DNA from 3 places in the Streptomyces sp. NPDC093225 genome. Region 2 is predicted to be linked to each of the others. Evidence: predicted binding sites of a transcription regulator. Region 2 holds the regulator's gene; each other region holds the start of a gene.
What was found. Region 2 encodes HrcA, which represses chaperone genes, less so after heat shock. Its sites were predicted from a motif close to TTNGCACTCNGNNNNNCNGAGTGCNAA; they were not measured.
Positions count from the first base shown of each region.

Region 1: the regulator HrcA is predicted to act here: its motif matches at 1,418-1,444, upstream of groL (chaperonin GroEL).
Region 3: the regulator HrcA is predicted to act here: its motif matches at 3,573-3,599, upstream of groES (co-chaperone GroES).

Region 1 is NZ_JBIVNX010000020.1:118,085-127,381, forward strand. Features, by position in the region: gene thrC (threonine synthase) at 1-247, shown strand, start outside; gene ACIQCH_RS20115 (MoaD/ThiS family protein) at 289-567, shown strand; gene ACIQCH_RS20120 (cold-shock protein) at 1,022-1,222, shown strand; gene groL (chaperonin GroEL) at 1,609-3,228, shown strand; gene ACIQCH_RS20130 (FG-GAP repeat domain-containing protein) at 3,317-5,008, opposite strand; gene ACIQCH_RS20135 (phosphoribosylanthranilate isomerase) at 5,149-5,751, shown strand; gene ACIQCH_RS20140 (Uma2 family endonuclease) at 5,758-6,336, opposite strand; gene ACIQCH_RS20145 (hypothetical protein) at 6,396-7,283, opposite strand; gene ACIQCH_RS20150 (DUF397 domain-containing protein) at 7,549-7,770, opposite strand; gene ACIQCH_RS20155 (helix-turn-helix domain-containing protein) at 7,757-8,593, opposite strand; gene ACIQCH_RS20160 (hypothetical protein) at 8,719-8,973, shown strand; gene ACIQCH_RS20165 (protein kinase) at 8,955-9,297, opposite strand, start outside.
Region 2 is NZ_JBIVNX010000049.1:29,570-38,866, forward strand. Features, by position in the region: gene ACIQCH_RS31430 (AMP-dependent synthetase/ligase) at 1-1,854, shown strand, start outside; gene hemW (radical SAM family heme chaperone HemW) at 2,059-3,291, shown strand; gene ACIQCH_RS31440 (Uma2 family endonuclease) at 3,415-3,972, shown strand; gene ACIQCH_RS31445 (DUF3097 domain-containing protein) at 3,950-4,759, opposite strand; gene ACIQCH_RS31450 (MBL fold metallo-hydrolase) at 4,788-5,513, opposite strand; gene hrcA (heat-inducible transcriptional repressor HrcA) at 5,675-6,691, shown strand; gene dnaJ (molecular chaperone DnaJ) at 6,692-7,828, shown strand; gene ACIQCH_RS31465 (nitronate monooxygenase) at 7,941-9,005, shown strand; gene ACIQCH_RS31470 (16S rRNA (uracil(1498)-N(3))-methyltransferase) at 9,062-9,297, shown strand, end outside.
Region 3 is NZ_JBIVNX010000028.1:47,973-57,269, forward strand. Features, by position in the region: gene ACIQCH_RS24060 (SDR family NAD(P)-dependent oxidoreductase) at 1-373, shown strand, start outside; gene ACIQCH_RS24065 (ester cyclase) at 480-1,175, shown strand; gene groL (chaperonin GroEL) at 1,365-2,996, opposite strand; gene groES (co-chaperone GroES) at 3,118-3,426, opposite strand; gene ACIQCH_RS24080 (FtsW/RodA/SpoVE family cell cycle protein) at 3,801-5,228, shown strand; gene ACIQCH_RS24085 (polysaccharide deacetylase family protein) at 5,219-6,148, opposite strand; gene ACIQCH_RS24090 (polysaccharide deacetylase family protein) at 6,145-7,104, opposite strand; gene ACIQCH_RS24095 (methyltransferase domain-containing protein) at 7,223-8,407, shown strand; gene ACIQCH_RS24100 (hypothetical protein) at 8,340-9,170, opposite strand; gene ACIQCH_RS24105 (hypothetical protein) at 9,194-9,297, opposite strand, start outside.

The DNA.
Region 1 (9,297 bases), on a different contig from region 2:
GCAGGTCGTGGACGCCATCGGGCTGCTCGCCCGGACGGAGGGCATCTTCGCCGAGACGGCGGGTGGCGTGACCGTCGGTGTCACGAAGAAGCTGATCGACAACGGTGTACTGGACCCGACCCTGACCACGGTCGTCCTCAACACCGGCGACGGCCTCAAGACCCTGGAAGCGGTCTCCGGCACCGGCCAGACCGCGACCATCCGCCCGAGCCTGGACGCGTTCCGCGCCGCCGGCCTGGCCTCCTGACCACCCCTGCACCCCCGTACCTCCCGGAAGGCGACAAGCGCATGAGCGTCAACGTCCGCATCCCCACCATCCTCCGCACCTACACCGGCGGCCAGGCCGAGGTGCCCGCCGAGGGCGCGACCCTCGCCGAGGTCATCGGCTCCCTGGAGCAGGCCCACCCGGGCATCGCCGCCCGCGTGCTGGACGACCAGGGCAAGCTGCGCCGCTTCGTGAACGTGTACGTGAACGACGACGACGTGCGCTTCGAGGGCGGTCTGGAGGCTCCGACGCCGGACGGCGCGGGCATCTCGATCATCCCGGCCGTCGCCGGCGGCTGCTGAGACCCTCGAAGTCGAACCCTTCTGTTAATCGAAAGTCCGTCGAATGTCCGTGGCCAGTCGATAAATGCTGCACGTGCAGTCCATAGAATCGCCCCCTCCGCAAAAAGCGGAGGGGGCGATTCTGGTTGGTTGCGCGCGGTAGGGTTGGGGTAGCCCCCCTCGCCGTTCATGCCATACGCATATGAGCGGGCGCCGCGATGGTCGACATCGGGTCAACCTGCGTGTGCGATATGGGCTGTTGGCGTGTTTCATCCGGCCCGAATTGCCCCCCGATGCCGTGACTCCTGGGGCTATTTGCCGATATCAGGGTGTCCTGAATTCTCGTCGGAATGACCTGTTGCAGACAGCGTCCATGCAGATACATTCAGCCGCGGTCGGCGCGTTACGGCGCAAGGTCTGACCCGGGTCCGCGAAGTGCGGATCCGCGCAAGGGCCAGTAATAGGGGAGTTAGGCATGGCTCAGGGCACCGTCAAGTGGTTCAACGCGGAGAAGGGCTACGGCTTCATCGCGGTCGACGGTGGTGCGGACGTCTTCGTCCACTACAGCGCGATCCAGATGGACGGGTACCGCACCCTTGAAGAAGGTCAGCGAGTCGAGTTCGAGATCTCGCAGGGCCAGAAGGGTCCGCAGGCGGACATGGTCAAGCTGGCCTAAGCCGCGCGCGAGCGACCGCACGACGCATACGGCCGAGGGGCCCGCATCCCGTGAGGGAGGCGGGCCCCTCGCGCGCGTCCGGGCCCCCGCGGCGCGCGCGGGCGAGTCGGCGGGACGGGGCGGCCGGAGCGCGGCGGCGGGGCGCGGGAGGGGCGGCCGACGGTGCGTCAGGGGTGGCCCGCTTCGCGAGAGCCGCTTGCACTCGAGGGTGCCGAGTGCTAATCATTGGCGTTAGCACTCTCCGGGTGAGAGTGATAAAGACGAGGATCGGGTCGGTGAGGCCCGCAGGCCTGGCGGGAAGGAACTGCCAGGCACGCAGGCCGTCCGTCGCGGGCGCCAGACGCGGTCCCGGAGCAATCCACCCCAGTCCGGGAGGACCACTTCACATGGCCAAGATCATTGCGTTCGACGAGGAGGCCCGGCGCGGTCTCGAGCGCGGGATGAACCAGCTCGCCGACGCCGTCAAGGTCACCCTTGGCCCCAAGGGTCGCAACGTCGTCCTTGAGAAGAAGTGGGGTGCCCCCACGATCACCAACGATGGTGTCTCCATCGCCAAGGAGATCGAGCTCGAGGACCCGTACGAGAAGATCGGCGCCGAGCTGGTCAAGGAAGTCGCCAAGAAGACGGACGACGTCGCCGGTGACGGTACGACCACCGCGACCGTCCTCGCCCAGGCGCTCGTCCGCGAGGGCCTGCGCAACGTGGCCGCCGGCGCCAACCCGATCGGCCTGAAGCGCGGCATCGAGAAGGCCGTCGAGGCCGTCTCCGGCGCCCTGCTCGACCAGGCGAAGGAGGTCGAGACGAAGGAGCAGATCGCCTCCACCGCCTCCATCTCCGCCGCCGACACCCAGATCGGCGAGCTCATCGCCGAGGCGATGGACAAGGTCGGCAAGGAAGGCGTCATCACGGTCGAGGAGTCCCAGACCTTCGGTCTGGAGCTCGAGCTCACCGAGGGCATGCGCTTCGACAAGGGCTACATCTCGGCGTACTTCGCCACCGACATGGAGCGTATGGAGGCCTCGCTCGAGGACCCGTACATCCTGATCGTCAACTCCAAGGTCAGCAACGTGAAGGACCTCCTTCCGCTGCTGGAGAAGGTCATGCAGTCCGGCAAGCCGCTGCTGATCATCGCCGAGGACGTCGAGGGCGAGGCCCTGTCGACCCTGGTCGTCAACAAGATCCGCGGCACCTTCCGCTCCGTCGCGGTCAAGGCCCCGGGCTTCGGCGACCGCCGCAAGGCCATGCTGGGCGACATCGCCATCCTCACCGGTGGCACGGTCATCTCCGAGGAGGTCGGCCTCAAGCTCGAGAACGCCGGTCTCGACCTGCTCGGCCGCGCCCGCAAGGTCGTCATCACCAAGGACGAGACCACGATCGTCGACGGTGCCGGTGACAGCGACCAGGTCCAGGGTCGTGTCAACCAGATCCGCGCCGAGATCGAGAACTCCGACTCGGACTACGACCGCGAGAAGCTGCAGGAGCGCCTGGCGAAGCTCGCCGGTGGCGTGGCGGTCATCAAGGCCGGTGCCGCGACCGAGGTCGAGCTCAAGGAGCGCAAGCACCGCATCGAGGACGCCGTCCGCAACGCGAAGGCCGCCGTCGAGGAGGGCATCGTCGCCGGTGGTGGCGTGGCCCTGCTGCAGGCCTCCCAGGTCTTCGAGAAGCTGGAGCTCGAGGGCGACGAGGCCGTCGGCGCCGCCGCCGTCAAGCTGGCGCTCGAGGCCCCGCTGAAGCAGATCGCCGTCAACGCCGGCCTCGAGGGTGGCGTCGTGGTGGAGAAGGTGCGCAACCTGGCCGTCGGCCACGGTCTGAACGCCGCCTCCGGCGAGTACGTCGACATGATCGCCGAGGGCATCATCGACCCCGCGAAGGTGACCCGTTCCGCGCTGCAGAACGCCGCCTCCATCGCCGGTCTGTTCCTGACCACCGAGGCCGTCATCGCCGACAAGCCGGAGAAGGCCGCGGCCGCTCCGGGCGGCATGCCGGGCGGTGACATGGACTTCTGATCGACCTGAGGGCCGATCGGTAGATCCCGAGCAGTACGCCGAGGGCGGCACCCCCATGGGGGTGCCGCCCTCGGGCGTTGTACGTGCCTCAGCCGATCTGCGGGTAGACGTTCCAGTTGTGGTTGGCGCCGACCTGGCCGTCCGGGCCGTCGCCCTCCACGGCCTTGCGCGCGGCGAACGTTGCCGTACCGGAGCCGCCGGTGCCGTAGTAGACGTACACCTTCCCCGCGCCGTCGCGGGCGATGATGTCGGCCCGGCCGTCGCCGTTCTGGTCGCCGGAGCCGGCGATGGCGTTGTAGGTGTTCCAGCCGCTGCCGATCAGCTGCCGCGCCTTGAAGGGCGTGGTGGCGGTGCCGTTGCCCGGGAAGACGTACAGGTTCCCGTCGGTGCCCTGGGCGATCAGGTCGGTCCGGCTGTCGCCGTTGACGTCGCCGCTGCCGACGAGCGCCTTGTACGCGCCCCAGCCGGTGCCGACGCGGACCGGGGCCGCGAAGCCGGTGCCGTTGCCCTGCCCGGCGCGCAGCCAGAGGGTGCCCGCGGAGTCCCGGGTGAGCAGGTCGCCGCGGCCGTCGCCGGTCAGGTCGCCGGGGCCGGTGACCAGGTTCGTGGTGGTGAAGTCGCCGGAGACCGGGGCGTTCTTCTTCACATTGAGCAACTGCCCGCCGCCGAAGGCGAGCACGGCGGCCTGGCCGCTGCCGTCGATGCCGGTGGCCACGACGAGCTTCCTGCCCGCCGGGAAGGTGCCGCTGGTCTCGTACGACGGGTAGAGGCCGTTGGAGCGGTTCTCGTGGAAGTGCAGCTCGCCGGCGGCGTTCACACCGGTGATGCCGTTCTTGCCGTAGACGGGGTTGCCGCCCTCGTTGACGGCCCGGGCCATCCACCACCAGCCGTTGCCCCAGGTGCTGCGGGGCCAGAAGGCGCCGCCGCCCTTGGACAGGTAGTAGTACACGTCGCCGCTCGGCTTCAGGGTCATCAGGTCGGCCCGGCCGTCCCCGTCCTGGTCGCCCTGAGCGATGATCTTGCTGAACGTGTTCCAGCCGCTGCCGACCTTGACGCGGCCCTTGAACGGGGCGGTCGCGCTGCCGGTGCCCTTGTAGTACCAGAGGATGCCGGAGCGGTCCCGGGCCAGCACGTCGCCGACCCCGTCCCGGTCCAGGTCGCCGGCGCCGATCACCTGGTCGTAGCCCCACCACCCGGAGGCGACCTTCGCTCGGGCGGAGAACGGGTTGCCAGTGGCGCTGCCGTTGCTGCGGTAGAGGAAGACGTCGCCGGAGGGGGTGCGGGCGATGAGGTCGGGGCGGCCGTCGCGGTTCAGGTCGTCCGCCGCGACCACGCGGTCGTACGCCTGCCAGCCGGTGCCGGTCCAGCTGGGCGCGAGGGTGGCGGTGGCGGTGGCCGTGTGCAGCGAGAGGCGGCCGTCGGCGGTCAGCTGGAGGAACTCGGGCCGGGAGTCGCCGCGGACGTTGCCCAGGCCGATGACGTCCTTCGGCTGGGAGGCCGGGTAGCCGTAGTAGGTGTAGTCCATGACCGAGAGGTTCTTGGTGGACCACATCGTCCCGGCGCCCGACGGGTACCGGAACAGCAGGTCGTTCTGCCCGTCGCGATCGACGTCGGTGCGGGGCTTGAGCGTGGTGGCCGCGTGCGCGGCGGCGCCCCCGGAGTCTGCGGGGACGGCGGCGGGCAGGGCGGTGGCGAGGCCGCTCGCGGACAGGACGAAGGCGGCGCAGGCCGCGAGGCGCCGCAGGCGCGGCTGCCGGTCGCGGCGGGTGGAACTGGACAACTGGCTCCTCTGGGAACGCGGGGCTGGCGACCGCACCCTAACTGCGGGGATCTTGAGGTGTAAGAGGTACGGGATACAACTTTTTCGCTGCTCGGACGTCCTGCGTCCCGCCGCCCGCGCTCTGGTTCACTGGACGCATCATGAGCGACCTCTTCGTGAAGATCTGTGGCCTGCGCACCGAGCAGGACGTCGAGACCGCCGTCCGCGACGGCGCCGACGCGGTGGGCTTCGTCTGCGCCGCCAGCCCCCGCACCGTCGACGCCGCCACCGCCCGCCGGCTGGCCGCCCTCGTGCCGCCGCACGTGCTGACCGTCGGCGTCTTCCGCGGCCAGTCCGTGGACGACGTGCGCCGCTTCACCGAGGAGGGCGGCCTGCGGGCCGTCCAGCTCCACGGCGAGGAGGGCCCGGAGTTCTTCGAGGCGCTGCGCGCCGACGGCCGCACCCTCCTGCGGGCCACGTCGCGGACGGACGTCGCGCGCTGCGGCGAGTACGGCGAGGACCTGCTGCTGCTCGACGCCCCGGACCCGGGCTCGGGCAAGCCGTGGAACTGGGGCGCGGCGGACTTCACCGCCCCCGAGGGCCGCTGGCTGCTGGCCGGCGGCCTGCACCCGGGCAACGTCCGCGAGGCCGTGGAGACCACCGGCGCCTGGGGCGTGGACGTCTCGAGCGGGGTCGAGCGGGAGCGGGGGGTCAAGGACCCGGCGCTGATCACGGCGTTCATCAAGGCCGCACGGGGCGCCTGAGGCCGCTCAGCGCACGTAGTCCTTGAGCTTCTCGGTGTCGAGGGTGATGGCGACGGGGCTCGGAAGCTTGACCTGTGCGCCGTACGGATACGTGGTGCGCCGGGCGTACTTGCCGCGGACGGGTTCCGCGTACACGACCAGCTCCTGCGCATCGCGATCGATGAGCAGGTACACGGGGATGTCCGCCGCCGCGTAGCCGTCCCGCTTCTCCCTGCGGTCGCGGCGGTCGGTGTCCGGGTCGCGGGACGTCACCTCGACGGTCATCAGCACGCCGTCGGAAGCGGCCCACTCGCCCTGCCCGACGAAGTGGTCGAACGGGGCCAGGACCCCGTCGGGTCGGGCCCGGCCGTTGCGGTAGTCCTGGGTGGCGAGGCCCTGCTCGGGATAGAGGGCCAGTTCGGGGCGCTGCTGCATGCACTGGCGCAGTAGCCACATGACGATGGCCCCGTGGTCGCCGTCCGGCATGGGCTTGACCTCTAGCTTTCCTTGGATGAATTCGAGCAGGACCGTCTCGGGGGCCCTGTGGGCCAGCTCCTCGAAGTCTTCGACGGCCATCTGCGGGTGATCGGCAAAGCTGGGGGTCATGGATTCGCCTCCTCGGCTCCATGGTGCCCCGTGCGTGTGGAGGCGGACCGCCTCGACGGTCATGTGTGTCTCCCTTCGCGGATGCGTGTCGCGTGTGCGCGGACCCGGTCGGGCGGCAGCAGGCCGCGGGGCGGGGCCTCGGGCTGGTGGCGGCAGGGGGCGCAGAGTCCGTCGACGAAGGCGGCGGGTCTGCCGGGGGTGCGGCAGTCGCGGCACTCCACCAGGGCCGGGGCGCGGTGCGGTGCGGGCGCGGGTTCCGGTTCGGGGGCGCGCCGGGGCGGGATCTTGGTCTCCAGGCGGCGGCGGACGAAGGCGGCCGGGTGGTGGACGCCCTCGGGCGGCAGTCCGGCGGTCAGGGCGCGGAGCATCTCGGCGGGCGAGGCCCCGACGCGGAACCACGCGTCCGCGAGCGGGGCGAGCTCGGAGCAGTCGGCCTTGGAGAGCGTGAGGCCGGGAGCGTGCCGGCCGAGGTCGGCGAGGACGCCGTAGGCCGTACCCGTACCGCTCGGAACTGTGTTCCCGTCGGGTGCGGGCGGCGGCTCGGGCCGCGAGGGTGGCGGCGGGGCGGCCGGTGCCGGCACCTCCCTCCGGGTGAACCGGGCCCACCAGGCGCCGTCGCGGGCCGTGCGGGAGAAGTAGGTGCGGGTGACCCAGCGGACGCCCTCGGCGCGTTCCCGTACGCGGTGCAGGTGACCTGCGGTTTCGAGGCGGCCGAGGGCGGTGCGGACCGCGCACTGACCCCACAGCGGCAGCACCGCGGCCAGCGTCTTGACGCTGATGTCGGCCCCGTCCGGCAGCCGGTCGAGGTACGCGGCGATGGCGGCCTCGCGGAGCGGGAGGTGGGTGAAGTCCCGGCCCGTGCCGGGGGTTTCGTCCGACGCGGTGACTTTGCCGAAACCGGGCTTGGCGAGGGGGTGCGGGGCAGCACTAAACTCGAAGTCAGACATGGGGATCGATTGGTCCGATCTCAATGGTTAGACCCTCGTTCGGTGTTGGCGCACCGGCGGGGGTCGATTTATTTCGTCCAGCGGAAAGCTAGAGCCTCCCTACGGTTCGTCGCAACCTGATCACGATTAGTCATCTCGCCTGGTATGTGCGTGCGTTGGCGCGCGCGGGCGGGTGCGGGGGAGGGTGGGAGGGTGGGTTGTACCCACCTCCCATTCCTATAAGAAGGGGCTCGGGCGCGGCCGCTTGAGCTTCGGGCGCGGCCGCTCAGCGGGTGGGGTGCAGCGATCCGTCCTGGATGCCGTCCACGAATGCCTCCCACGCGGCCGCCGGGAACACGAGCTTCGGGCCGCGGGGGTCCTTGGAGTCCCGGACGGGGACGTGGGTGGGGAGGCCTCGGCCGACTTCGACGCAGTCGTCTCCGCCGCCCCCGCTGTAGCTCGACTTGAACCACTCGGCGGTGTTCAGGTCGTACTTACTGATCGTCATGGCCGTAATCCTCCGCCGCCGACTCGATCAACGCCAGGGACGTCTCCGGGGGGAGCGCGGTGGCCACGACGAAGTCGTAGGTCAGTTGGTAGTTGGCGACCGTGGCCGGATCGTCGACGAGTTGCCCTGTGCCGAGTCCTTCGAGGTAGGCAAGAGGCGGAGCGTCCTCGAAGGACATCAGCTTCAGAGCGCCGTTGGATGCCGGGTGGGCGCCTGCGGCGTGCGGCATGACTTGCACGACGATGCGGTGCCGACGAGCGAGGCTCGCGATGTGACCGAGGGCCTCGGCCATGATCGCGGGGCTGCCGATCCGGCGGTTCAGGACGGATTCGTCAAGGACGGCCCACAACAACGGCCTTGTTGGATTGGTCAGGAGGCGGGCGCGCTCCAGGCGAGGCGCGACCAGCGCTTCGATGTCCTCCGCCGTGGCGGTCGGCAGGAACCCGCGCGATACCGATCGGGCGTAGCGCTCCGTCTGGAGAAGGCCCGGGATGAGCAGGGGCGCGTACTGTCTGATCTGCGTGGCCGTCGCTTCCGCTTCGGCTGCCGCGACGAAGTGGTCGGGGTAGCCGGTCTCGGTGCCGGCACGGCAGTTGCGCTCGAAGTAGCCGTCCGTCTGCAGGACGCGGTCGATCTCTCGGGCCTGTTCCGGCTGCATGCGGCGGGTGCCGGCCTCCAGCTGGCCGATGAACGATCCGCTCACGAACAGCGGGGCGCCCAGTTCGTCCTGGGTCTTGTCCGCCTGCTTCCGGCGGAACCGCAGCTCCGCGCCCAGCATCGCCCTCGGCGACGAGGCGGGGTCGAGGTCGTGGGGTCCGGGCATGGCGGAGGGCCTCCCAACGCTCGGTCCAACAGACGGGTTTGTTGGACGCGCCGCTCTACCCAGGCTAGCCGCGCACCGCCACGCTGTGTAGGCGAAGCAGGTACGGAGCGTGGAGGGAACAGCGCATGGACATGGACCTCGTACAGGTGGCCGAGGAGGCCCTCGCCGAGCTCAAGGAGGGACTGGAGGCCGCCGGCATCACGCTGCCCTCGGTGCGGCTGGACCCCGTGTCGGCTGCGGGCAACTACCCGCGGCCCCTCATCGACCTGGGGCGCTGCAACCCCGCCACCGCCCGCGAGCTGGCCGCCGCCCTGAAGGGCGACCGGTTGCGCGGGCGGGTGCGCGAGCTGAACCGGACCTCTCAGCAGACCTTCCGGTAGTCGGCGTCCGGGATGTAGGTCTCCCACTCCTCCTTCGTCAGCTGTCGGCCCACCCGGTCACAGACCCGGGTCACCAGCCGGTCGGGGTCGAGGTCGAAGGTGTTGACGCGGCTGCCGCTGAGCGCGCGCAGGGTGTCGCCGTCGAAGGCCATGGCGTCGATCTGGCGGCCGGTGATGCTCAGCGGCTTACCGAGGGCGAGGCGGGCGTCGACGTCCCAGAGCTGCACGGAGTCGCCGTTCACGACGAGGGCGAGCTGGCCGCCGTCGGCGGAGAAGGCCAGTGATCCGGTGAAGTCGCCGTAGCGCTCCCCGCCGCGGACGAGC
Region 2 (9,297 bases):
CCCACCGTTGCGGCCGTCTTCCTTGAGCGGGTCGCCGCGACCCCGGATGCGGAGGCGTACCGCTACCCCGTCCCGGCGGCCGCCGGCAGCGGCCCGGACGACTGGAGGTCGTTGAGCTGGGGGCAGGCCGCCGAGCGCGTCTTCGCCATCGCGGCCGGCCTGATCGAGCTGGGTGTCCAGCCCGAGCAGCGGGTCGCCCTCGCCTCCTCCACCCGGGTGGACTGGATCCTCGCGGACCTCGGCATCATGTGCTCCGGCGCCGCCGTCACCACCATCTACCCGAGCACGAACGCCGAGGAGTCGGCGTTCATCCTCGGTGACTCCGACAGCCGCGTCCTGATCGCCGAGGACGGCGCCCAGCTCGCCAAGGCCCGCGAGCGCCGCGGGGAGCTGCCCGAGCTGCACCACGTCGTCGTCATCAACGCCGAGGACGCGGTCTCCGAGGCCGGCGACCCCGAGGGCTGGGTGCTCTCCCTCGCCGAGCTGGAGCAGCGCGGCGCGAAGTACCTGGACAAGCACCCCGAGGTCGTCAAGGAGCGGGTCTCGGCCATCACGGCCGACCAGCTCGCCACCCTGATCTACACCTCGGGCACCACGGGCCGCCCGAAGGGCGTGCGCCTCCCGCACGACAACTGGTCGTACATGGCCAAGGCGACCGTGGCCACCGGCCTGATCACCAAGGACGACATCCAGTACCTGTGGCTGCCGCTGGCGCACGTCTTCGGCAAGGTGCTCACCTCCGGCCAGATCGAGGTCGGCCACGTCACGGCCGTCGACGGCCGGATCGACAAGATCATCGAGAACCTGCCGGTGGTCCGGCCGACGTACATGGCCGCCGTGCCGCGCATCTTCGAGAAGGTCTACAACGGCGTGGCCGCCAAGGCCCGCGAGGGCGGCGCCGCCAAGTACAAGATCTTCAAGTGGGCGTCCGAGGTGGCCCGCGAGTACGCCAAGGTCACCCAGGACAACTTCCGCCGCACCGGTCGGGCCACCGCGCCCTTCGGCCTCTCCGCCAAGCACGCGGTCGCCGACAAGCTCGTGTACTCCAAGCTCCGCGACGCCTTCGGCGGCCGCCTGCGCGCCTGCGTCTCCGGCGCCTCCGGCCTGGCCCCCGAGATCGGCTACTTCTTCTCCGGCGCCGGCATCCACATCCTGGAGGGCTACGGCCTCACCGAGTCCAGCGCCGCCTCCTTCGTCAACCCGGGCGAGGCCTACCGCACCGGTACGGTCGGCAAGCCGCTGCCCGGCACCGAGGTCCGCATCGCCGACGACGGCGAGATCCTGCTGCGCGGCCCCGGCATCATGGAGGGCTACCACGGCCTGCCCGAGAAGACCGCCGAGGTCCTCGAGTCCGACGGCTGGTTCCACACCGGCGACATCGGCGAGCTCTCGCCCGACGGCTACCTGCGCATCACCGACCGCAAGAAGGACCTGATCAAGACCTCGGGCGGCAAGTACGTCGCCCCGGCCGAGATCGAGGGCCAGTTCAAGGGCATCTGCCCCTTCGTGTCGAACATCGTCGTGCACGGCGCCGACCGGAACTTCTGCACCGCGCTCATCGCCCTCGACGAGCCCTCGATCCTGGGCTGGGCCGCCGAGAACGGGCTGGAGGGCAAGTCGTACGCCGACGTCGTGGCCGCGCCCGAGACCAACCGGCTGATCGAGACGTACGTCCAGACCCTGAACCAGGGGCTGCAGCGCTGGCAGACGGTCAAGAAGTTCCGGCTGCTGCCGCGCGACCTGGACGTCGAGCACGGCGACCTGACTCCCAGCCTGAAGCTGAAGCGGCCGGTGGTCGAGCGTGAGTTCAAGCACCTGATCGACGAGATGTACGAGGGCGCGCGGGAGGCGTAGCCGCCCGACCGGGCGGGGGCCGTACGCCGCCGCCCGGGCCGCTCCGCCGCCGCCCGTACGGGCCTTCGGGGTCCGTACGGGCCCGCCGCCGTCCGGACGGCCGCGGGCCGGACCGGGCTCCGGGCGGCCGCCGGACGCGGCCGGTCGGGTCCCGGCGGGTGCCGGGCGGGCCGGTGCCGCCGGGCGGTGCGGGACAATGGGGCCATGCCTTCCGTACTGCCCGATGGCGAGCCCATGCCCGACGACGGGGCGCTGCCGTCGCACGCCCTGGAGGGCGCCGCGGACCGGCCGCTCGGTTTCTACCTGCACGTGCCGTACTGCGCCACCCGCTGCGGCTACTGCGACTTCAACACCTACACCGCCACCGAGCTGCGCGGCACGGGCGGGGTGCTGGCCTCCCGCGAGAACTACGCCGACACCCTGATCGACGAGCTGCGCCTGGCCCGCAAGGTGCTGGGCGACGACCCGCGGCAGGTCCGCACGGTCTTCGTCGGCGGCGGCACCCCGACGCTGCTGCCGGCCGGGGACCTGGTGCGGATGCTCGCCGCGATCCGGGACGAGTTCGGGCTGGCCCCCGACGCCGAGGTCACGACCGAGGCGAACCCGGAGTCGGTGGGGCCCGCGTACCTGGAGGAGCTGCGGGCCGGCGGCTTCAACCGGATCTCCTTCGGCATGCAGAGCGCGAAGCAGCACGTCCTGAAGGTGCTGGACCGCACGCACACGCCCGGCCGGCCGGAAGCCTGTGTCGGCGAGGCGCGGGCGGCCGGCTTCGAGCACGTCAACCTCGACCTGATCTACGGCACGCCCGGCGAGACCGACGACGACTGGCGGGCCTCGCTGGACGCCGCCCTCGGCGCCGGCCCCGACCACGTCTCGGCGTACGCGCTGATCGTGGAGGAGGGCACCCAGCTGGCCCGCCGGATCCGGCGCGGCGAGGTGCCGATGACCGACGACGACGTGCACGCCGACCGGTACCTGATCGCCGACTCCGTCCTCGGGGGCGCGGGCTACGAGTGGTACGAGGTGTCGAACTGGGCCACCTCGGAGGCCGGCCGCTGCCTGCACAACGAGCTGTACTGGCGCGGGGCCGACTGGTGGGGCGCGGGCCCCGGTGCGCACTCGCACGTGGGCGGCGTCCGGTGGTGGAACGTCAAGCACCCCGGCGCCTACGCGGCCGCCCTGGCGGAGGGCCGCTCCCCGGGCGCGGGACGCGAGGTCCTGTCGGACGAGGACCGGCGCGTGGAGCGCATCCTGCTGGAGCTCCGCCTGGTCGACGGCGTCCCGCTGTCCCTGCTGGCCCCGGCCGGGCTCGCCGCCTCCCGCCGCGCGCTGGCCGACGGCCTCCTGGAGGCCGCTCCGTACGAGGCCGGTCGCGCGGTCCTCACGCTGCGGGGGCGGCTGCTGGCGGACGCGGTGGTGCGGGACCTGGTGGACTGATCCCTCGGCGGGGTGAATCCCGGGGGGAACGGCCATGGCCTGGGCCTCGCGGCCCTAGGCTCCGTCCGTGAGCGGGGCCGGGTGAAGCGGAGGGGCCGTGGTGTGAACGCTTTGTACGAAGCGATGGTCGCGGTGTTCGATGAGCATCCGGAGCTGTTCGGCCGGTTCAAGATCGAGCTTCTGCGGGGTGACGTCGTCATGACGCCCGGCCCCGAGACGGGCCACAACCTCATCGTGGAGGCGGTCCAGGACCAGATCCCGCGTGACCGCTGGCGCCGCTTGCAGCGGCAGGACGTCGCGATCCCAGGTGAAATCAGCGAGCCGCAGCCCGACCTCGTGGTGGTCGAGCGCGGGGCGGTGCCGGGGAGCGGGAGGTTGATGCCCGCACAGGTGATCTCGCTCCTCGTCGAGGTCGTCACCGAGTCGACCGCCGATCGCAACTACGGCGTGAAGCGCTCGCTCTATGCCTCCGCGGGCATCCCGGCGTACCTGATCGTCGACCCGTTCGAGGCGGCCTGCCTGCTGCTCACCCAGCCGGGCGGAACGGGAGGGGAAGCCGACTACCAGCAGCGGCTGACGCAGGACTTCGGTGATCCTTTGCCGCTGGACGTGCTCGGCATCGAACTGGACACCAGCGAGTTCGGCACCCTCCCCAAGTTCAAGCGCCACCGTCGCCCGTGACGAAGTCGATCAGTTCCTCCACGCGGCCCAGGAGGGACGGCTCCAGGTCGCGGTAGGACGTGACGCGGGACAGGATGCGCGTCCAGGCGGCGCCGGTGTTCTCGGACCAGCCCAGAGCGCGGCAGACGCCCGTCTTCCAGTCCTGCCCCCGCGGGACCACCGGCCAGGCGGGGATGCCCAGGGCGGACGGCTTCACGGCCTGCCAGACGTCGACGTACGGGTGGCCGACGACCAGGACGTCGGGGGAGGAGATCCGGGCCGCCAGGCGGGACTCCTTGGACCCCTCGACCAGGTGGTCGACCAGGACGCCGAGGCGGGCGTCCGGCCCCGGGGCGAACTCGGCGACGATCGCGGGCAGGTCGTCGACACCGGACAGGTACTCGACCACCACGCCCTCGATGCGCAGGTCGTCCCCCCAGACCCGCTCCACCAGCTCCGCGTCGTGCCGGCCCTCGACGTAGATGCGGCAGGCCCGGGCGACCCGGGCGCGGGCGCCGGGGACGGCGAGCGACCCCGAGGCGGTACGGGCCGGCGCCGCGGGCGCGCGGGAGGGGCGTACGAGGGTGACGACCGCGCCCTCCAGCAGGAAGCCGCGCGGCTCCAGCGGGAAGACCCGGCGCTTGCCGAAGCGGTCCTCCAGCGTCACCGTCCCGCCCTCGCAGGCCACCACCGCCCCGCAGAAGTCCGTGCCGGCCACCTCGACGACCAGGTCCGGGTCCGCCGGCACCTCGGGAGCGGGCCGGGACTTCTTCCAGGGCGGGGTGAGATCGGGACCGTACTGTCGCATCCGCACGACAGTAGGAACGCCGTCACCCTCAGGCGCGCGACACGCCGAAGCGGCGGGCCAGTGTGGCGCGCTGCGCACGGACGAACCGGGCATCGACGACGGAACCGTGCCCCGGCACGTAGAGGGCGTCCTCGCCGCCCAGCGCCAGCAGCCGGTCCAGGGCGGCCGGCCACTGGCTGGGGAGCGCGTCCGGGCCCGCCTGGGGCTCGCCGGACTCCTCCACGAGGTCCCCGCAGAAGACGACCTCCCGCTCGCCGGGCACCAGGACCGCCAGGTCGTGCGGGGTGTGCCCGGGCCCCACGTTCGCCAGCAGGACCTGCACCCCGCCCAGCTCCAGCGTCCACTCGCCCGAGACCAGATGGCGCGGTACGACCAGCACGTCCACCGACGCGGTGGCCTCCGCCGGCGCCAGGCCGTGCCCCACCGCGTCCGCCCGCAGGGCGTTGCGGTCCACGGTCAGCATCGATTCCAGCCCCACCGCCCCGAAGGCCTCGACGCCGGCGAACGCCGCGGCCCCCAGCACGTGGTCGAAATGTCCGTGCGTGAATGCGAGGTGCGTCACGCGGCGGCCGGTCAGCCGCTCGGCCTGGGCACGGATCTCGGCACCCTCGCGCAGGGACGACCCGGGGTCGACGAGGAGCACCGCATCGTCCCCCACCACCAGTCCCACCGTGCAGTCCCACACCGGCAGACGGCGGCGGCCGGACCGCCCGGTCAGGCGTTCCCACCCCAGCTCTTCCCAAGCGACGTCCATACCGCGACGCTACCGTGACGGGCCACCCTTGCTAGGGGCGTACCCGGCCGCCGTACACTGACCGGGGGATCTCTGGCACTCGCACGCACCGAGTGCCAGCACGGTCCGAACAGGGTCGGTCACGGAAACAGGTCAGGCATCACAGCTGGAGGTGGGCGCAGATGCTCAGCGAACGCAGGCTCGAGGTGCTGCGCGCCATCGTCCAGGACTACGTCGGGACGGAGGAGCCGGTGGGCTCCAAGGCGCTCACGGAGCGCCACAAGCTCGGCGTGTCGCCCGCCACGGTCCGCAACGACATGGCCGTGCTGGAGGAGGAGGGGTACATCGCCCAGCCCCACACCAGCGCGGGCCGCATCCCGACCGACAAGGGCTACCGGCTCTTCGTCGACAAGCTCGCCGGCGTCAAGCCGCTGTCGACCCCGGAGCGCCGGGCCATCCAGAACTTCCTGGACGGCGCGGTGGACCTGGACGACGTGGTGGGGCGCACGGTGCGGCTGCTCGCGCAGCTGACCCGACAGGTCGCCGTGGTGCAGTACCCGAGCCTGACCCGCTCCACGGTGCGGCACGTCGAGCTCATCGCGCTCGCGCCGGCCCGGCTGATGCTCGTCCTGATCACCGACACGGGCCGGGTCGAGCAGCGCATGGTCGACTGCCCGGCGCCGTTCGGCGAGCAGGCGCTGTCGGACCTGCGGGCCCGGCTCAACAGCCGGGTGGTGGGACGCCGGTTCGCCGACGTGCCGCCGCTGGTGCAGGACCTGCCGGAGGGCTTCGAGCCGGAGGACCGCGCGACGGTCTCCACCGTGCTCTCGACCCTGCTGGAGACCCTGGTGGAGGAGACCGAGGAGCGGCTGATGATCGGCGGTACCGCCAATCTGACCCGCTTCGGACACGACTTCCCCCTCACGATCAGACCGGTGCTGGAGGCGCTGGAGGAGCAGGTCGTGCTCCTCAAGCTCCTCGGCGAGGTCAATGAATCGGGCATGACCGTACGCATCGGGCACGAGAACGCCTACGAAGGGCTGAACTCCACGTCCGTCGTGTCGGTCGGCTACGGTTCGGGCGGCGAGACCGTCGCCAAACTCGGCGTGGTCGGACCGACCCGCATGGACTACCCCGGAACGATGGGAGCGGTACGCGCAGTGGCACGTTACGTCGGACAGATCCTGGCGGAGTCGTAAGTGGCCACGGACTACTACGCCGTACTCGGCGTACGCCGCGACGCGTCCCAGGACGAGATCAAGAAGGCCTTCCGCCGGCTGGCGCGCGAGCTCCACCCGGACGTGAACCCGGATCCGAAGACGCAGGAGCGCTTCAAGGAGATCAACGCCGCCTACGAGGTGCTCTCCGACCCGCAGAAGAAGCAGGTCTACGACCTCGGCGGCGACCCGCTGTCCTCCTCGGGCGGCGCCGGTGCCGGCGGCTTCGGCGCGGGCGGCTTCGGCAACTTCTCGGACATCATGGACGCGTTCTTCGGTACGGCGTCCCAGCGCGGCCCGCGCTCGCGCACCCGGCGCGGCCAGGACGCGATGATCCGGATCGACCTGGAGCTCGACGAGGCCGCGTTCGGCACGACCAAGGACATCCAGGTCGACACCGCCGTGGTGTGCACGACCTGCTCCGGCGAGGGCGCCGCACCCGGCACCTCCGCCCAGACCTGTGACATGTGCCGCGGCCGCGGTGAGGTCTCCCAGGTCACCCGGTCGTTCCTGGGCCAGGTCATGACCTCGCGCCCCTGCCCGCAGTGCCAGGGCTTCGGCACCGTGGTCCCGACCCCGTGCCCCGAGTGCGCGGGCGACGGCCGGGTCCGTTCCCGGCGCAACCTGACGGTCAAGATCCCGGCGGGCGTGGAGAACGGCACCCGCATCCAGCTCGCGGGCGAGGGCGAGGTCGGCCCCGGCGGCGGCCCCGCCGGCGACCTCTACGTCGAGATCCACGAGCTGCCGCACCCGGTGTTCCAGCGGCGCGGTGACGACCTGCACTGCACGGTCACCATCCCCATGACGGCGGCGGCCCTGGGCACCAAGTGCCCGCTGGAGACGCTCGACGGCATGGAGGAGATCGACATCCGGCCCGGCACGCAGTCCGGCCAGTCGATCCCGCTGCACGGGCGGGGCGTCACGCACCTGCGCGGCGGCGGCCGCGGCGACCTGATCGTGCACGTCGAGGTGACCACCCCCGGCAAGCTCGACCCGGAGCAGGAGGCGCTGCTGCGCCAGCTGGCGAAGCTGCGCGGCGAGGAGCGGCCGATGGGCCAGTTCCAGCCGGGCCAGCAGGGGCTGTTCTCGCGCCTGAAGGACGCGTTCAACGGCCGCTGACGGCCGCAAGGCGAGGCTGTCGGGCCCCGGGCGGGAATCCGCCCGGGGCCCGACCGCGCCAGGCGACGGTGCCGATTCGGCGGGGTGCGGTGGACGTGGCACGATGCAGCACATGTCCTCCGCGCTGAGCGATCTCCACCCCCATCCGATCGTGCAGGCCCCCATGGCGGGCGGGGCGTCCCGCCCCGAACTCGCCGCCGCCGTCTGCGAAGCGGGCGGACTCGGCTTCCTGGCAGGCGGCTACAAGACCGCCGACGGCATGTACCAGGAGATCAAGCGGCTGCGCGCCCTGACCCGCCGGCCCTTCGGCGTCAACCTCTTCATGCCGCAGCGCAGTTACGTCGACCCGGCGGCCGTGCGGACCTACCGCGGGCAGCTCGCGGGCGAGGCCAAGTGGTACGAGACCCCGCTCGGCGACGACGTCTTCGCGGGTGCCGACGACGGGTACGACGCCAAGCTCGCGATCCTCCTCGACGACCCGGTGCCGCTGGTGTCGTTCACCTTCGGCTGCCCGAGCCCCGAGGTGCTCGGCTCCTTCGCCGCCGCCGGCACCCGGACCGTGGTCACCGTCACCTCGGTCGAGGAGGCCCGTACCGCGCAGGCGGCCGGGGCGGCGGTCCTGTGCGTCCAGGGCATCGAGGCGGGCGGCCACCAGGGCACCCACCGCGACGACCCCGAGTCCGACGGCACCGGCTTCGGACTGCTGCCGCTGGTCGCGCAGGTGCGGGAGGCCGTCGCGCTGCCGATCGTCGCCGCCGGCGGGCTGATGCGGGGCGCGGACATCGCCGCCGTGCTGGCCGCCGGGGCCGAGGCGGCGCAGCTGGGCACCGCGTTCCTGGTCTGCCCCGAGTCCGGGGCGCACCCGCTGCACAAGCAGGCCATGACCGATCCGCGGTTCACCCGTACCGAGTTCACCCGGGCCTTCTCCGGGCGGCCGGCGCGGGGGCTGGTCAACCGCTTCATGCGCGAGCACGGCCCGTACGCCCCGGCCGCGTACCCGCCGGTGCACCACCTGACGAGCCCGCTGCGCAAGGCGGCGGCCGAGGCCGGGGACCCGCAGGGGATGGCCCTGTGGGCCGGGCAGGGCCACCGGCTGTCCCGCGCCCTGCCGGCGGGGGAGCTGGTGGAGGTCCTCGTGGCCGAACTGGCCGAGGCGCAGAATGCGTTGAGTCGTTGAGTCGTTGAGTCGCCGAGTTGTTGCTTAACCGCAGGACCCTTGAACAGGAGCACGTCATGACAGCCCCGGTATTCGTGGTCGAGCAGGTGCCCGCCGGGCCCGGTCCCGGCTTCGTCCTCGACGGGCCCGAGGGGCGCCACGCGGTGTCCGTGAAGCGGCTGAACCCCGGCGAGGAGGTCGTGCTCACCGACGGGCGCGGCGGCTGGGCCGAGGGTGCGGTCGAGGCGGCGGAGGGCAAGGACCGGCTGGTGGTCGCCGTACGGGCCACCGGGGTCGAGGCCGAGCCGGAGCC
Region 3 (9,297 bases), on a different contig from region 2:
CAACGTCGCCTCGGTGGCGGCGTTCCTACCGCGCGGTACGTACGGGGCGAGCAAGGCGTGGGTCGTGCAGTTCACCCAGGGCGCGGCCAAGGACCTGGCCGGCTCGGGCGTGCGGATGATGGCGCTGTGCCCCGGCTTCGTGCGGACCGAGTTCCACGAGCGGGCCGGGATGGGCACCGACAACATCCCGAACTGGATGTGGTTGGACGCGGACAAGCTGGTCGGGGCCGCCCTGGACGACCTGGCCCGGGGCCGTACGGTCTCCGTGCCGGACCCCCGCTACAAGGCCCTGATGGGCGTCGTGAAGATGATGCCGCGCGGCGTGCTGGGCGGCGTGTCGTCGCGGACGGGCCGCAAGTACGGGCCCCAGTAGCTCTGGCGGGGCGGGTGGGTCAACCGTCAACCAACGCCCGAAAAGCCGCTGAACGGGTGGTTTCTCACTAAAATTGAGACCGTCCCTTCCAGCCCGGGAGACCACCATGACATTCGTACAACTGGTCGATTACACGACCCACCAGCCCGAGGCCATGAACAGCCTGCTGGACAAGTACGTCTCGCAGAGCCAGGGCCGGCGCACGGTGACGCACACCGTCGTGGGCAAGGACCGCGACAACTCCGAGCACTACGTCGACGTGGTCGAGTTCCCGTCCTACGAGGAGGCGATGAAGAACTCCAACCTCCCCGAGACGGACCGAATGTTCCACGAGATGGTGGCGCTGTGCGACGGCATGCCGACGTTCACCAACCTCGACGTGATCCGCGACGAGTCCCTCAACACCATGCTGGTGAACCGGATGTTCGAAGGGCTCATCCAGCAGGGCGACATGAGCCTCCTGGAGGAGTGTTACGCCACCAACTACATCGACCACGACATCGGCAAGGAGCAGCAGACCGTGGTCGGTCGCGAGGAGATCCGCAAGGACGTGGAGATGTGGCGCGGCGGCTTCGACATGGAGTTCACCATCGACACGCAGCTGGCCCAGAACGACTGCGTCACCACGGTGTGGAGCTGGAAGGGCGTCCACAAGGGCGAGTTCATGGGGATGGCGGCCACCGGCAAGACCTGCACGATGACCGGCACCACCACCTTCCGCTGCGAGAACGGGAAGATCGCCGAGGGCTGGTGGCACTACGACGCCATGAGCCTGATGCGCCAGATGGGCATGACCGGCTGAACCGAGCGCGCACCCGGTCGAACTGACGGACCGCCACCGGCCCGCCGTACGCGCACGGCGGTACGCGGCCGCGCACGGCGCCCGCACGAACGGGGAGGCCCCCGCCGCACAGGGTGCGACGGGGGCCTTGCGCGTCAGCGTCGGCCTCGGCGTCCGCGTCCGCGCCGTGGGGCGCGGCGGGTGCGAAGGTCAGTGGCTGTGGCCGTGACCGTGGCCGTGACCGTGGCCGTTCGCCTCTTCCTCTTCCTTCTTCTCGACGACCAGGGTCTCGGTCGTCAGCAGCAGGGAGGCGATGGAGGCGGCGTTCTCCAGGGCGGAACGGGTGACCTTGACCGGGTCGATGACGCCGGCCTTGACCAGGTCGCCGTACTCGCCGGTGGCGGCGTTGAAGCCCTGGCCCTTCTCGAGCTCGGCGACCTTCGAGGTGATGACGTAGCCCTCGAGGCCGGCGTTCTCGGCGATCCAGCGCAGCGGCTCGACGGCGGCGCGGCGGACGACGGAGACGCCGGTGGCCTCGTCGCCCTCCTTGCCCAGGTTGTCGGCGAGGACCTTGGAGGCGTGGACCAGAGCGGAGCCACCACCGGAGACGATGCCCTCCTCGACCGCGGCGCGGGTCGCGGAGATGGCGTCCTCCAGACGGTGCTTCTTCTCCTTCAGCTCCACCTCGGTGGCGGCGCCGACCTTGATCACGCACACGCCGCCGGCCAGCTTCGCGAGGCGCTCCTGGAGCTTCTCGCGGTCCCAGTCGGAGTCCGTGGCCTCGATCTCGGCCTTGATCTGGTTGACGCGGCCGACGACCTCGTCGCTGCTGCCGGCACCGTCGACGATGGTGGTGTCGTCCTTGGTGACGGTCACGCGGCGGGCGGAGCCCAGCACGTCCAGGCCGGCCTGGTCGAGCTTGAGGCCGACCTCCTCGGCGATGACGGTGGCGCCGGTCAGGACGGCCATGTCCTGCAGCATCGCCTTGCGGCGGTCACCGAAGCCGGGCGCCTTGACGGCGACGGCGTTGAAGGTGCCACGGATCTTGTTCACGACCAGGGTCGACAGGGCCTCGCCCTCGACGTCCTCGGCGATGATCAGGAGCGGCTTGGAGCCACCGGCCTGGATGACCTTCTCCAGCAGCGGCAGCAGGTCCTGGATGGAGGAGATCTTGCCCTGGTTGATGAGGATGTACGGGTCCTCGAGGACGGCCTCCATGCGCTCCTGGTCCGTCACGAAGTACGGCGACAGGTAGCCCTTGTCGAAGGCCATGCCCTCGGTGAACTCGAGCTCGAGACCGAAGGTGTTCGACTCCTCGACGGTGATGACACCGTCCTTGCCGACCTTGTCCATCGCCTCGGCGATGAGCTCGCCGACCTGCTGGTCCTGCGCGGAGAGCGCGGCCACGGCGGCGATGTCGCTCTTGTCCTCGATCGGACGGGCGGTGGCGAGGAGGTCCTCGGAGACGGCCTTGACGGCGGCGTCGATGCCCTTCTTCAGGGAGGCCGGGGAGGCGCCGGCGGCGACGTTGCGCAGGCCCTCGCGGACCAGCGCCTGGGCCAGCACGGTCGCGGTGGTGGTGCCGTCACCCGCGATGTCGTTGGTCTTGGTCGCCACCTCCTTGACGAGCTGGGCGCCCAGGTTCTCGTACGGGTCCTCGAGCTCGACCTCGCGGGCGATCGTGACACCGTCGTTGGTGATGGTGGGGGCGCCGAACTTCTTGTCGATGACGACGTTGCGGCCCTTGGGGCCGATCGTCACCTTGACGGTGTCGGCAAGCTTGTTGACGCCGCGCTCGAGGGCGCGACGGGCGTCCTCGTCGAACTTCAGGATCTTCGCCATGGGAGCGTTCTCAGTCCTCTACGTAGAACGGAACGCGCCCTGGGCACCCGGATATGAAGGTCAGGGAGCCCAGGGCGCGTTCACAGCATCTGCTTCGCGTACTCGCGAGCTTGCGGGGTGATTACTTCTCGACGATCGCGAGCACGTCGCGAGCCGAGAGGACGAGGTACTCCTCGCCGTTGTACTTCACCTCGGTGCCGCCGTACTTGCTGTACAGCACGATGTCGCCGACGTTCACGTCGAGCGGAAGGCGCTGGCCGTCCTCGAAGCGGCCCGGGCCCACGGCGAGGACGACGCCCTCCTGGGGCTTCTCCTTCGCGGTGTCCGGGATGACCAGGCCAGAAGCCGTGGTCTGCTCGGCGTCGAGCGGCTGGACCACAATGCGGTCCTCGAGCGGCTTGATGGCAACCTTGGAGCTGGCGGTCGTCACGATCCGACCTCCCCCTTCGGAGATCTCACGGGGTTAACTGTCTGAGGTGGCGACCAGGTCGATCCGTCGTCGCGGGTGCCGGACCTGCCCGTCGCTGTGTTGGCACTCCCCAGTGGCGAGTGCCAGGGCCGAGACTATTCCGGCGATTAGCACTCGGTCAAGCGGAGTGCCAATTCACAGCGCGGCGGTGTCGGCCGGAGGCACCTCCGGGAGCCCCGGTGCAGCTGTCCCGCCGGTGTGACCCTTCCCATCGCAGCCCGCCGGAGGAACCTCGCGGCGGACCCCGACGTCGTTGAAGACATGAAGATAAAGCGCCTCATAGGCGAGCAGAACGGACGGACTGCCTCCACCTACGCCGACGACGGCGGGCTCCCGTGCGGGGACTGAGGCCGCTGACGACGGCGGGCGCCCGGCGCCGGACCGAGGCGCTGCTGCTGGCGTTCGTCGTCCTGATCACCGTCGGCGGGCACGCCTGCGTGGGCCTGTCCATGACGGGCGAGCTGCCCGCGGAGCTGCCGAAGTTCGCGATCAGCATGACCCTGCTGGCGCTGGTGGGACACCTGGCGGTGCGCCGGTTCGCCGCGTACGCCGACCCGCTGGTCCTCCCGCTGACGTTCCTGCTGTCCGGGATCGGCCTGGTCCTGCTCGCACGGCTGGACCCGACGTACCTGGAGCGCTGGCCCAAGGCCGGCACCACCGCGCCGAACCAGCTCCTGTGGACGGTCGTCGGCACCGCCGCCTGCATCGGCATCCTGATGCTGCTGCGCGACCACCGGCACCTCCAGCGGTTCATCTACATCACGATGCTCGTGGCCCTCGCGCTCCTGACCGCTCCCGTGTTCTTCGGCGCGGACATGTACGGCGCCAAGCGGTGGATCATCATCGGCGGGCAGTCGCTCCAGCCGGGCGAGTTCGTCAAGATCATGATCTCGGTGTTCTTCGCCGGCTACCTCGTGGTCCACCGCGACTCGCTGTCGCTGACCGGGCGCAAGCTCCTGGGGATGCGGCTGCCGCCGATGCGGCAGCTCGGCCCGATCATCACCGTCTGGATCATCTCCCTGCTGGTGCTGGTCTTCGAACGCGACCTCGGCACCTCGCTGATCTTCTTCGGCGTCTTCGTCGTCATGCTGTACGTCGCCACCGAGCGCACCAGCTGGATCGTCTGCGGCCTGCTCATGGCCGCCCTCGGCGCCTTCGTCGTCGGCTCGACCGAACCCCACGTCAAGGGGCGCGTGGCGGCCTGGCTGGACCCGCTCGCCATCTACCTGCCGCCGGAGCAGCGGCCGCCCGGCATGGTCTCCGACCAGTCCGCGCAGGCGCTGTTCAGCTTCGGCAGCGGCGGGATCACCGGCACCGGACTCGGCCGGGGCCACCCCGAGCTGATCGGCTTCGCCGGGCGCAGCGACTTCATCCTGACGACCATCGGCGAGGAGCTGGGCCTGGCCGGGGTGATGGTCGTCCTCGTGCTGTACGGGCTGCTCGTGCAGCGGGGGCTGCGGATGGCGCTGGGCGCCCGCGACCCGTTCGGCAAGCTGCTGGCGGTCGGACTCTCGGCGGCCCTGGCGCTCCAGGTCTTCGTCGTCGCGGGCGGCGTCACCGGGCTGATCCCGCTGACCGGCAAGGCACTGCCGTTCCTCGCGAAGGGCGGCTCGTCCCTGGTGGCCAACTGGATCATGGTGGCGCTCCTGCTGCGCATCTCGGACAGCGCCGAACGCCAGCGGGAGGCCGACGCCCGGGGCCCGGTCGAGACCACGATCACCCCGGTGGTCGCCGCCCCGTCCGCGTCAGCGGGTCAGAGGTAGTCCTCCAGACGGCCTATGGCGTAGCCCTGGTCCTGGATGCGCCGCAGCATGCGCGCCGTCATCTGCGTGATGGTCGTGCCCTTGAGCTCGCTCGGGCCGCGGAAGTGGGCGAGGACGATGTCGCCGGGCCGGAGGGCGTCGCCCTCCGCGTACTGGAAGTCGTGGATCTGCATCGAGACCCGCCACAGCACGAGCTTCTCCAGGCCGCAGTCCGCGGCGGCGCGCAGCGTGGCGTCGTTGTAGTTGCCGTAGGGCGGGCGGAAGAGCCTCGGGGCCGCCCCGAACCGCTTCTCGAGGCGCTCCTGCTGCCCGCATATCTCGGCCCGCTGCCGCTCGTAGGGGAGGGTGCGCAGGTTGGGGTGGGTGAGGGTGTGGTTGTTGATCTCGCTGCCCGGTCCGAGCTTCTTGATCTCCGCGAAGTGCCCGTAGTCCGACGAGGCGACGCCGTCCGTGAGGAACATGCTGATCGGCAGCTTCAGGTCGGCGACCATCCGCAGGAACGCGGGGTCCTTCTCGGCGCCGTCGTCGTACGTCAGGAAGACGGTCTTCTGCCCGGCGGGCACGGGTATTCGGTCCACGACGGGTATCCGGCCGGGCTCGGCCGGCGGCAGCTGAGCCTTCCGCGCCGGCCGCGGCGCGAACCGCAGCGGCCGGGCCAGCCCCCACCGGCGGTACGCGGTCGACACCGCGGCCCCGGCCGAGCCGCCGGGCGACGGGGTCGGGGTGGCGGTGGCGGCCGGGTGGCCCGGCCGGCCGCTCCGCCCGTCCTGCACTCCCTCGGTGGCCTTGCGCCCGAGCCGCTCGATCGGGTCCACGCTGTTCGCGCAGCCCGCGAGGGCGCCCGACAGCGCGAGCACGAGCGTGAGTGCGAGCGCACCGGCCTTCGCCGTCCCGGCCCCCGGCCGGCGCGCCTTGATCACAGATAGTCCTCCAGCTTGGCCACGGCGTACCCCTTGTCCGTGACGGTCTTCATGACGCGACGGATCATGTCAGGCATGGTGCCCTTCCAGTCCTCGCGCCCCCGGAAGTGCGTGAGGATGATGTCGCCGGGGTGCAGGTCCTGGTCGTACTCCCGCCACTCCATGTGGTCGACGAAGGCCTCGGAGTTCCACAGCGGGACCGCCTTGACGCCGCAGGACTTGGCCGCGCGCAGGGTGTCCTGGTTGTAGTTGCCGTACGGCGGGCGGAAGACGGTCGGGCGCTTGCCGAACTGCTTCTCGATGGTGTCCTGCTGACCGCAGATCTCCTCGCGCTGCTTCTCGTACGAGAGCGCGGGCAGGTAGCGGTGGTTGAGGGTGTGGTTGTTCAGCGTGACGCCGAGGTCCTGCATCTTGCGGAAGTACGGGTAGTCGTCGCGCACGAGGTAGTCGCTGAGGAACGCCGTGTACGGGATCCTCAGCTCCTCCATCATCTTGAGGAACTCCGGGTCCTTCTCGGCCCCGTCGTCGATCGTCAGGAAGACGACCTTCTGCGTGGTGGGCACGGTGGTGAAGACCGGTGGCAGCTGCAGGCTCTGCTGGTCCTCCACCTCGAACCCCTCGCGCGGGGAGATCTCCGGCTTCTCCTTCGGCGGAGCCGGCGGCAGCAGCGGGGTGCCCGCCAGGCCCCATTTCCGCGCGGCGGCGATCAGGGCCTGCCGGGGCTGCTGGACGCGGAGGGCGTACGAGCCCGGCAGGCCGGCCGGGGCGCCGAGGGCCTTGGACTTCTCCTTCTCCCGCTCCTTGGCCGTCTTCGGGTGCGGGGCCGCGCCGTCCGGTGCCGACGAGCCGCAGGCGGTGCCCAGGGCGGCGACGAGGAGTGCGGCCAGGGCGATGCCGAGGCGCCGCCGACCACCCGACGCGTGCGTGTTTTGTTCCGTTTTTCCTACTAGCTGCATGGCGCCGGATCTTGTCACCCCGGGCCCCCGGCCCCCGGCCGACACCGCGGCCCGTGGCGATACGTTCCTTCGCCTGGCCGACACCGGGGGCCGCACCGGCGGGCAGGACAATGAACCCGTGAACGACCTCGCCGCCTTCGCCGCCCTGCTCGCCCCCGAGGGCCGCGCCCTGCTCGACGCCCTGCGCGACTACGACCCGGCCCAGGAGCTCGCCACCGCCACCCGGCTGCGCCGCGAGCACCCCGCCGAACTGGTCTCCGCCGCCCTCGGACAGGCCCGGCTGCGCCAGCGCGCGGTGCCCAAGTTCGGGGCCGAGGACGCCTTCCGGATGTTCTTCACCCCGGCCGGGGTCGAGATGGCCACCCGTGCCTCCGTCGCCTCCTACCGCGCCGAGCGGCTGGCCGCCCTGGGCGTGCGCAGCCTCGCCGACCTGTGCTGCGGCATCGGCGGCGACGCGCTCGCCCTGGCCCGGGCCGGGATCCGGGTGCTGGCCGTGGACCGCGACCCCCTGACGGCCGCCGTGGCGCGGGCCAACGCCGAGGCGCTGGGGCTGGCGGAGCTCGTCGAGGTCCACGAGGCGGACGTGACGGAGGTGGACACCACCGGCTACGACGCGGTGTTCCTGGACCCGGCGCGCCGGGGCGGGCGGGGCCGGACCTTCGACCCCGAGGCGTACTCCCCGCCGCTGTCGTGGGCGGTCGAGGCGGCCCGTACGGCGAAGCACGCGGCCATCAAGATCGCCCCCGGCATCCCGCACGAGGCGGTGCCGGCCGAGGCCGAGGCCGAGTGGATCTCCGACGCGGGCGACGTGAAGGAGGCCGTGCTCTGGTTCGGCACCGCACCGGGCGCGGTGCGCGCGACGCTGCTGCCGCGCGGCGCCTCGCTGGTGACGGCCGCCCCGCTGCCCGACCCGGCGGCCGGGCCGGTCGGACGCTACCTGTACGAGCCGGACGGCGCCGTGATCCGGGCCCACCTGGTCGCGGAGGTCGCTGCGGAGCTGGACGGCCGGCTGATCGACCCCACCATCGCCTACGTCACGGCCGACGCGCTGCGCGCGACCCCGTACGCCACGGCGTACGAGATCACCGACGTGCTGCCCTTCAACCTCAAGAAGCTCAAGGCCCTGCTGCGCGAGCGCGGGGTCGGGAACCTGACCGTCAAGAAGCGCGGCTCCGCGATCGAGCCGGAGGAACTGCGCCGGAAGGTCAAGCCGCAGGGGCCGAACGCGGCCACCGTCATCCTGACGCGGGTGGCGGGTGCTCCTTCGATGCTGATCGGTCACCCTGCTCCGGCACCCGCGTGAGGGGCGGCGCGGTGAGCACCGGGTACGCCGCCGGCCGGTCCGCCGTGCCGGCGGGGCGCCCGGCGCCGGCGCATCCCGGGCCGAGGCCGGTGAAGGCCCGTACCGCCCAGCGGTAGTGCACGGCGGCCTTCGCCACGCCCGCCAGTCCGGTGATCCACAGGATCACCGCCAGCCCCATGAAGTACACGACCTCGCCGTACGCGGTCCCGCCCGACCGGGGCCGGACCGCCACCCCGAAGGACACCCACAGCCCGAGCGCGCACACCGCGAGCGAGGAGAGCAGCCACACCAGGCTGCGCCCCGGCGCCCGGTGCCGGGGGTCGCCCGCCGGGTCGCGCCCCGACGCCGCCCAGGCGCACAGCAGCCGACGCGCCTCCCGGTCCAGCCGGACGGCCGCGGCCAGCCCGAAGCCGGCCGGCACCAGGACGCCCGCGCCGAGGGCGGCGAAGAACAGCCCGAGGATGTTCTCGGCCCCGCCGCGCCCGAAGGACATCCCCGCCATGCCGAGGAACGACCAGCCCAGTGCGGCGACCGCGGACACGCACCACATCAGGAGCAGCCGCCCGTAGCCGAGGCTGCACCGCACCAGCTCCGCCAGGACGCGGGCCCGCTCCTCCCGCGCGACGACCGCGGCGGCCGGACCGCCCGGGCCGTCGTGGCCGCGGGCACCGCACGTGCCGCCGGCACCGCCCGCCGTGCGCGCGGCGGGCCGGGGCCGTATGTGCGCGGGCGGCGGCGGGTGCGGCAGGTCACGGCGGAACATGCCCCGACCCTAGCGGGAGGTGATCACTCCCGGCCCACCGACTCGAAGCGCCAGCGGTGCACCGGACGGGTGATCAGGTCCGCGGCGGGTTCCGGCAGTTCGGGCAGCCGGGCCGCGAAGTCCGCGG